Regions from separate parts of the Enterobacter sp. 4974935 genome, predicted to be linked through region 3. Evidence: predicted binding sites of a transcription regulator. Region 3 holds the regulator's gene; each other region holds the start of a gene.
What was found. The regulator PurR, encoded in region 3, represses purine synthesis genes. The targets are predictions, from matches to a motif close to CANGCAAACGTTTGCNTG.
Positions count from the first base shown of each region.

Region 1: a site for PurR is predicted at 1,267-1,284, ahead of purE (5-(carboxyamino)imidazole ribonucleotide mutase). Genes of this name have one in related genera too.
Region 2: a site for PurR is predicted at 1,378-1,395, ahead of gcvT (glycine cleavage system aminomethyltransferase GcvT). Genes of this name have one in related genera too.
Region 4: a site for PurR is predicted at 901-918, ahead of pyrC (dihydroorotase). Genes of this name have one in related genera too.

Region 1 is NZ_JBZWGT010000003.1:3,251,189-3,253,389, forward strand. It holds gene ppiB (peptidylprolyl isomerase B) at 16-510, shown strand; gene lpxH (UDP-2,3-diacylglucosamine diphosphatase) at 514-1,236, shown strand; gene purE (5-(carboxyamino)imidazole ribonucleotide mutase) at 1,355-1,864, shown strand; gene purK (5-(carboxyamino)imidazole ribonucleotide synthase) at 1,861-2,201, shown strand, end outside.
Region 2 is NZ_JBZWGT010000003.1:604,171-606,371, reverse strand. It holds gene gcvH (glycine cleavage system protein GcvH) at 1-201, opposite strand, end outside; gene gcvT (glycine cleavage system aminomethyltransferase GcvT) at 225-1,319, opposite strand; gene ubiI (FAD-dependent 2-octaprenylphenol hydroxylase) at 1,717-2,201, opposite strand, start outside.
Region 3 is NZ_JBZWGT010000003.1:2,400,842-2,403,042, reverse strand. It holds gene punR (DNA-binding transcriptional activator PunR) at 1-408, shown strand, start outside; gene purR (HTH-type transcriptional repressor PurR) at 426-1,451, opposite strand; gene cydH (cytochrome bd-I oxidase subunit CydH) at 1,749-1,838, shown strand; gene AC4OVS_RS12660 (MFS transporter) at 1,999-2,201, shown strand, end outside.
Region 4 is NZ_JBZWGT010000003.1:2,671,233-2,673,433, reverse strand. It holds gene pyrC (dihydroorotase) at 1-838, opposite strand, end outside; gene AC4OVS_RS14140 (lipoprotein) at 967-1,527, opposite strand; gene mdtH (multidrug efflux MFS transporter MdtH) at 1,648-2,201, opposite strand, start outside.

The sequences.
Region 1 (2,201 bases), 850 kb from region 3:
GAACAGGATGCAAAAATGGTTACTTTCCACACTAATCATGGCGATATCGTAATCAAAACCTTTGATGACAAAGCGCCTGAAACAGTTAAAAACTTCCTGGACTACTGCCGCGAAGGTTTCTACAACAACACTATTTTCCACCGTGTGATCAACGGCTTTATGATCCAGGGCGGCGGTTTCGAGCCTGGCATGCGCCAGAAAGAGACGAAAGAAGCGATCAAAAACGAAGCGAACAACGGCCTGAAAAACACCCGCGGTACGCTGGCAATGGCCCGTACTCAGGCCCCGCACTCTGCTACCGCACAGTTCTTCATTAACGTGGCGGACAACGACTTCCTGAACTTCTCTGGCGAAAGCCTGCAAGGCTGGGGCTACTGCGTATTCGCAGAAGTGGTTGAAGGCATGGACGTGGTCGACAAGATCAAAGCCGTTTCTACTGGCCGCAGCGGTATGCACCAGGACGTTCCTAAAGAAGACGTTGTGATCACAAGCGTGACCGTCAGCGAGTAATTCGTGGCGACACTCTTTATTGCGGATCTGCATCTGCAAACAGAAGAACCGGCGATAACCGCCGGTTTTCTGCGTTTTTTACGCGGTGAAGCGAAAAGCGCCGATGCGCTGTACATTCTGGGTGACCTGTTTGAGGCCTGGATAGGCGACGACGATCCGAACCCGCTGCACCGTGAGATGGCAGCGGCCATTAAAGCGCTGGTGGATTCCGGCGTCCCCTGCTATTTCATTCACGGCAACCGTGATTTCCTGATCGGCCAGCGCTACGCCCGCGAGAGCGGCATAACGCTGCTCCCGGAAGAGCAGGTGCTTGACCTCTATGGCCGCAATATTCTGATCATGCACGGCGACACGCTCTGCACTGACGATACCGGCTACCTGGCGTTTCGCGCCAAAGTTCACATCCCGTGGATCCAGAAAGTGTTCCTCGCCCTGCCGCTGTTTATCCGCAACCGCATCGCCGCCAGAATGCGCGCGGGCAGCAAGGCCGCCAACAGCAGCAAATCGATGACCATCATGGACGTCAACCCGCAGGCGGTGGTGAACGTGATGGAGAAGCATCGCGTTCAGTGGCTGATCCACGGCCATACCCATCGTCCCGATGTGCATTCCCTTATCGCCAACGGCGAGCCCGCCCATCGCGTGGTTTTAGGTGCCTGGCACAGCGAAGGATCGATGGTCAAAGTCACGCCGGAAGGTGTGGAACTGATCGCCTTCCCGTTCTAACCCTCCTCGTTTTTTCGCCCATTTCACGACCACGCAACCGTTTTCCTTGCCGGTATTACATGCTATTCTCTGTGCCCTCGAAAGCAGTGTGTTCCGCACCACAGGAGTTTTAAGACGCATGTCTTCCCGCAATAATCCGGCGCGTGTCGCCATCGTGATGGGGTCCAAAAGCGACTGGGCTACCATGCAATTCGCCGCCGAAATCTTTGAAATCCTGAATGTTCCGCACCACGTCGAAGTGGTTTCCGCGCACCGTACGCCGGATAAACTGTTCAGCTTCGCCGAAAGCGCCGAAGAGAACGGTTACGAGGTGATCATTGCCGGTGCGGGCGGCGCAGCACATCTGCCGGGCATGATTGCCGCCAAAACCCTGGTGCCGGTACTGGGCGTGCCGGTACAGAGCGCCGCGTTAAGCGGGGTTGATAGCCTGTACTCTATCGTCCAGATGCCGCGCGGTATCCCTGTCGGTACGCTGGCGATTGGTAAGGCGGGTGCCGCAAATGCCGCCCTGCTGGCCGCGCAGATCCTCGCGACGCATGATAATGACTTACATCAACGCCTGGCGGAGTGGCGTAAAGCCCAGACCGACGAGGTGCTGGATAACCCGGATCCGCGGGGTGCAGCATGAAGCAGGTTTGCGTTCTTGGTAATGGTCAGCTTGGCCGGATGCTACGTCAGGCCGGTGAGCCGCTGGGTATTGCCGTCTGGCCCGTCGGGCTGGACGCCGAGCCGGAAGCCGTGCCGTTCCATCAGAGCGTGATCACCGCCGAAATTGAACGCTGGCCGGAAACCGCCCTGACCCGCGAGCTGGCGCGCCATAACGCCTTTGTGAACCGCGACGTCTTCCCGATCATCGCCGACCGTCTGACGCAAAAGCAGCTGTTCGACAAGCTCGGCCTTGCGACCGCGCCGTGGCAGCTGTTGTCCGACAAAAGCGAGTGGAATGACGTCTTCGCCATGCTGGG
Region 2 (2,201 bases), 1.8 Mb from region 3:
GGCCGCTTTAACGGATTCCGCCACCGCACAGTCGTCGCCTGCGCTCACGGTTGCGCCCACTTCCGGCAGGTCAACAAACACCATGTCGCCCAGCAGTTCCTGCGCGTGCTCGGTGATCCCAACGGTGTAAGTGCCGTCCGCCTCTTTGCGCAGCCACTCGTGTTCTTTGCTGTATTTCAGTTCTGCTGGCACATTGCTCATTGAAGTTCTCCTGATAAAAATAGTTAGGCGACCGGCTTACCGGCGCGAACAAAAATCGGTTTGGTCACGTTGACCGGCATTTCGCGGTTGCGGATCTGCACCACCGCCGTTTCGCCAATCCCCGCTGGCACGCGTGCCAGTGCAATACTGTAGCCGAGCGTCGGGGAGAACGTTCCGCTGGTGATCACGCCTTCGCGATGATTGCCATCGGCATCGGTGAAGCGCACCGGCAGCTCGCCGCGCAGAACGCCTTTTTCTTTCATCACCAGGCCAACCAGCTGTTCAGTGCCCTTCTCGCGCTGCATCTCCAGCGCTTCACGGCCAATAAAATCACGGTCAGCCGGTTCCCACGCGATGGTCCAGCCCATGTTGGCCGCCAGCGGTGAGACGCCTTCGTCCATCTCCTGACCGTAGAGGTTCATCCCCGCTTCCAGACGCAGCGTATCGCGCGCGCCCAGGCCCGCAGGCTTCACACCCGCCTCCACCAGCGCACGCCAGAAATCGGCGGCCTTTTCGTTTGGCATTGCAATTTCGTAGCCCGCTTCACCGGTGTAGCCGGTGGTGGCGATAAACAGATCCCCCGCCTGCACGCCGAAGAACGGCTTCATGCCTTCGGTTGCTTTGCGCTGCTCGTCGCTGAACAGAGACGCGGATTTCGCCTGGGCGTTTGGCCCCTGCACCGCAATCAGCGACAGATCGTCACGAACGGTGATGTCGATGGCGTAAGGTTCAGCGTGTTGGGAAATCCAGGAGAGGTCTTTTTCGCGGGTGGCGGAGTTTACAACGAGGCGGAAGAAATCTTCGGTGAAGTAGTAGACGATGAGGTCGTCAATCACGCCGCCAGAGGCATTGAGCATGCCGGTATAGAGCGCTTTGCCCGGCGTTTTTAGTTTGGCGACGTCGTTTGCCAGCAGATAACGCAAAAACTCCCGGGTGCGGCTTCCGCGCAGGTCGACAATCGTCATATGAGACACGTCGAACATACCGGCATCGGTGCGCACCGCGTGGTGCTCATCAATCTGCGAGCCGTAGTGCAGCGGCATCATCCAGCCGTGGAAGTCCACCATGCGGGCGCCGCATAACACGTGCTGTTCGTACAAAGGAGTCTGTTGAGCCATCTTTTCCTCGTTGAAAAATTCACCGTGAAACCCGGTGTCGACCTCGCGATCGGGGGCCGACGCAAACGTTCTCTTTTACCTGAACTTACCACCGAAACCGGCGGTTAACCATAAGGTAAAACGGGTCATCACATTAGCTTATGACCAAAATTCGCTGAAAAGCCTACAGAGTTATTCACTGGTAAAATGCGATTAAACCCGCATAAAATTAACATCGAGCTAACAGGATTTAGCAGATGGTGATATTTCGTGCGGAAAAACGGGCCGAATTTCCGTAACATAAAAATAGTAAGATTAGATTTTCTAATGCGAAAAATGACGTGAAATTAGATTATTTCAAACGAGGAGATTTCCCCGGCGCGAAGGCCGGGAAAATAAAGTGTGACGGGGATCGAGATTAACGTAACCAGTCGGGAAGATCGTTAAGGCCCATTGCCTGACGAAGAAGCTGCGGTTTGACGCCGGGAAGGGTGTCGGCCAGTTTGAGGCCGATATCGCGCAGCAGTTTTTTCGCCGGGTTCGCTCCGGCAAATAGCTCGCGGAAGCCCTGCATACCCGCCAGCATCATCGCCGCACTGTGTTTGCGGCTGCGCTCGTAGCGACGCAGATACAGATGCTGACCAATATCTTTACCTTCCCGATGCAGACGACGCAGCTCTTCAACCAGCTCGGCCGCGTCCATAAAGCCGAGGTTCACCCCCTGCCCGGCCAGCGGATGAATCGTATGCGCCGCATCCCCCACCAACGCCAGACGGTGCGCCGCAAACTGACGCGCGTAGCGACCGGTTAACGGAAACGCCTGGCGTTCGCTTTCAAGCGTGCACAGGCCCAGACGGTTATCAAACGCCACGCATAGCGCCTGATTAAAGGCGTCCGGCGTCG
Region 3 (2,201 bases):
ACCTGCGTGGTCGCGCGCGATCACCCGCTGGCGGCGCTGGACGGGCCGCTGAGTGATGACACCTTACGCAACTGGCCCTCGCTGGTGCTGGAAGATACCTCCCGCTCGCTGCCCAAGCGCATTACCTGGCTGCTGGATAATCAGCGCCGCGTGGTTGCGCCGGACTGGGAGTCGTCAGCCACCTGTCTGAGCGCGGGGCTGTGCGTTGGCATGGTGCCGGTGCATTTTGCGCGCCCGCGCATCGACGCGGGAGAGTGGGTGGCTCTGACGCTGGAAAACCCTTTCCCGGATGCTGCATGCTGTCTGACGTGGCAGCAAAACGACGTCTCGCCCGCCATGGCCTGGCTGCTGGATTATCTGGGAGACAGCGAAACGCTGAACCGGGAGTGGTTGCGGGGACCAGCGTAGCTGGCCCCGTAAAGAGATTAACGTCGGTAGTCGCGGAACGGACCGTCGGCAACGGAACGGCGTTCAATCAGGCGCGGGTGGACCTCAATGGACTGGGACTGTTCTCGCTTGTTGACGATCCTGTCCATCAGCATATTGAAGGCCGTTTCACCCAGCGAATCTTTCGGCTGGTGAATGGTGGTCAGCGCCGGGGTAAAGAAACGGGCGTTGCGAACGTTATCATAGCCGATCACCGAGATGTCCTGCGGAACGCGAAGGCCGAGTTCATCCGCCGCGCAGAGCGCGCCCATTGCCATGATATCGCCGCCGCAGAATACAGCGGTAGGGCGATGCGGCTGGGAGACGATCTGCTGCATGGCGCGATAGCCCGACTCCGGCTCGAAATCGCCCTGGACAATCCAGTTTTCTGGCACGGTAATCAGCGCCTCTTCCATCGCTTTCATGAAACCGGCCAGACGGCCAGCACCGGTGTTACGCTCCAGCGGACCCGGGATCACGCCAATTTCACGATGCCCGCGTTCTACCAGATAACGCCCGGCCATGTAGCCGCCTTCAAAAGCGTTATCAATAACAGAGTCGGTGAAGTCTGCGCGCGCCTCGCCCCAGTCCATCACTACCATCGGAATGTGGCGATACTCTTCCAGCATGGAAAGGACCGACTCGGGGTATTCAGAACACATTACCAGCAGGCCGTCGACGCGCTTTTGCGCCATCATTGACAGGTAAGCGCGCTGTTTTTCAATGTTGTTCCACGCGTTGCCCAGAATCAGGGTATAGCCTTTCTGAAAGCAGTTTTTTTCAACGGCTTCGATGATTTCAGCAAAGTAGGCCGCTTCACTGCTGGTGGCCAGCAGGCCAATCGATTTGGTGTGATTAACCTTCAGGCTGCGGGCGACGGCACTTGGCGAGTAGTGCAGCTCTTTGATTGCCGCCCAGACGGCATTACGCGTCTCTTCAGCGACGAAACGCGTTTTGTTAATAACATGTGATACGGTTGTAGTGGAAACGTTTGCTCGTTTTGCTACGTCTTTAATTGTTGCCATTAAATGTCACTCCAGACCATATCCTAAGCTCCTGAAAAAATTGAAGGTAAACGTTTGCCTTCTCTCACCCTTATCACGCAAACATGAGTTGCGACACGCCGGGAAAACGACACAGGACGTCAGGAGGGGGTCAGTGGCCGGTACGCTAATAAATTTAGCGTGGAATTTTGTCCTATCTTGATGAAAAGGGGAAGAGGTAAAGTGGATATCCGCTTAAATCCTGGAAGATTTTTGACCTGAACTGTGTAAAAATGAGCAAGCTCACTTTTCGTAGGGTGAATAAAAGGAGAAAAATTGATGAGTACCGATCTGAAGTTTTCGCTGTTTACCACCATTGTTGTTCTTGCCCTGATTGTTGCGGGTGGTTTAACCGCTGCGCTGCACTGATTTAGGTGGAGGGAGAGTCTTCTCCCTCCCTTGCCGCTATTGTTACCTCTCCGGCAAAAATCTTTTGCCAAAATGTTAACTTCTCATTTTTTGTGATTGATGTCATGCTTTTGCCTTCTTAGTCTGTGCCGGGTAACGGCACGGTATCCGGAGTCTTTTCATGAAAATCAATTTTCCCCTGCTGGCCCTGGCGATTGGCGCCTTTGGGATTGGCACCACTGAATTCTCCCCGATGGGGTTATTGCCTGTTATCGCCCGGGGTGTGGACGTCTCTATCCCTGCGGCCGGTATGTTGATTAGCGCCTATGCGATCGGCGTGATGGTGGGCGCACCGCTGATGACGCTGCTGCTTTCGCACCGCGC
Region 4 (2,201 bases), 270 kb from region 3:
CGTAACTTGCCAGGGCGGTCGGGGCGTTAAAGCAGCCTGCACAACCGCAGCTCGCCTCTTTTCGATGACGGGCATGCGGGGCGGAATCCGTGCCGAGGAACGCGCGCGGGAAGCCGCTGGCGACCAGCTCACGTAGCGCCTGCTGGTGGATATTGCGCTTGAGGATCGGCAGACAATACAGATGTGGGCGAACGCCACCCACCAGCATGTGGTTACGGTTAAACATCAGGTGCTGCGGGGTGATGGTGGCGGCAATCAATTCGTTTCCATCCCGGACATACTCTGCGGCATCTTTGGTCGTAATGTGTTCAAACACTACCTTCAGCCCAGGAAGACGCTGGCGCAGCGGCTCCATGACCGTTTCGATAAAACGCGCTTCGCGATCGAAAATATCAATGTCAGCGTGGGTCACTTCCCCGTGCACCAGCAGTGGCATTCCCAGTTTTTGCATTCGCTCCAGAACGGGCATGATGGCGTCGATGCTCGTCACCCCATGGCTGGAGTTGGTGGTGGCGTTTGCCGGGTAGAGCTTCGCGGCGGTGAACACACCTTCGTTAAATCCGCGCTCAACCTCATTGGGATCCAGCGAGTCCGTCAGGTAGCAGGTCATCAACGGAGTAAAATCGTGCCCGGCCGGAACGGCGTCAAGGATACGCTGGCGATAGGCGATCGCGGCCTCGACGGTGGTGACTGGCGGAACCAGGTTAGGCATAACAATCGCACGGCCATAAATTTCGCTGGTATACGGCACGACGGTTTTCAGCATGTCGCCATCACGAAGATGGATATGCCAGTCGTCTGGGCGGCGGATTTTGAGAACCTGGGATTGTACAGTCATGGAAGCTCCGGCTTGAAAGGGATCAGTCATAAGATGGCTGTTTTTGCCGGACACAAATCATAAGCGGAAACGTTTTCGTTTGCACACTATTCCGTTAAAAAAAACGGGCGCCTGAGCGCCCGGAGTATTTAGTCGGTGAAAGGAATGATGATTTCACCCGGTTTCACCTCTATCCCTTTGGCATATTTTTTCGCCAGAGATTCGCCCTTACTCTTGTCTTCGCTCAGAACGTAGGCGGGCTGCTGGTTGAAATAGTTCTGTAACGACTGGTTGAGATAAGGCATCAGCGTTTGCAGCACCGGTTTCATTTTATCCGGCGTGACGACCGCATCGACGATTTCCATCTCTTGCAGGAAAATTGCCCCTTTCTCTTTATTAAAGACCGGCAGCGCCTTGAGCTTCAGTTTGATATCCGCTTTCTGATTGCCGAAGAGCGAGGTCATGTCCAGGCTGGCATCGCCGGACAGGGTGACTTTGTTAGGCTCCTCGCGCCCAATCTGGCTGGCGAGATTCGTCAGGACGATATGTGCATCCGCAAGGCCGGGCACGCCGATATCTTTTGAAAAGTTATTATGTTTTTCCAGCGCCTGATTAATTTCCTGCTCACTGACGGTGTACTGCGTAAGCTGGTTACATCCCACCAGCAGCCCACTGACAATTAACGCAGCGGCAATAACGATCTTTTTCATGGTGTTCCTCAACATAAAATCGGCGCATCTGTCCTGATACGCCAGTATGTCAGGGTGATCCTGGAGAAACCAGCAGAAAAAACTGATAGTGAAGGGAGGTAAATATCCTCCCCCAGAAGGTCAGGCGCCAGGCTCCAGCATCCCGCGGGTGCTGCGTTTATCACTGAACTGCCACCAGAGGGCAATCAGCGTCATAAAGCCGACCATACCGAGCATGACCCACGGCAGCTCCGGCTGATGGAGCGCTTTTCCGGCATCAAACAGCCAGCCGCCACCGGTGTAACCCAGCGCGCCGCCAAGCGCCAGTCCGAGACGGCTGAAGCCCATGTAGCTGCCACGGGCCCGGGCGTCGGCAAGTGACGCGCTCAGGGTTTCACGGGCCGGCTCGGCAATGATTGAGCCAATATAGAAGGTGCAAATCAGCATAAACAGCTGCTGGAGTGAACTCACCAGGCCGATGGGCATCATGCTCAGCGTCATCAGCAACAGCCCGGCCATCAGACGGTGCTCAAGCCGGAAACGGCGCTCGCTCCACCGGGCAATCGGATAGAGCAGAGTCAGAGAAAGGCAGGCCTCAATGGCATACATCCATTTTACCGCCGCCGGCGTGCCGGCAATATCGTTAACCATAATCGGCAGCATCAGCATGACCTGCACGGCGAGCATGTAGTAGC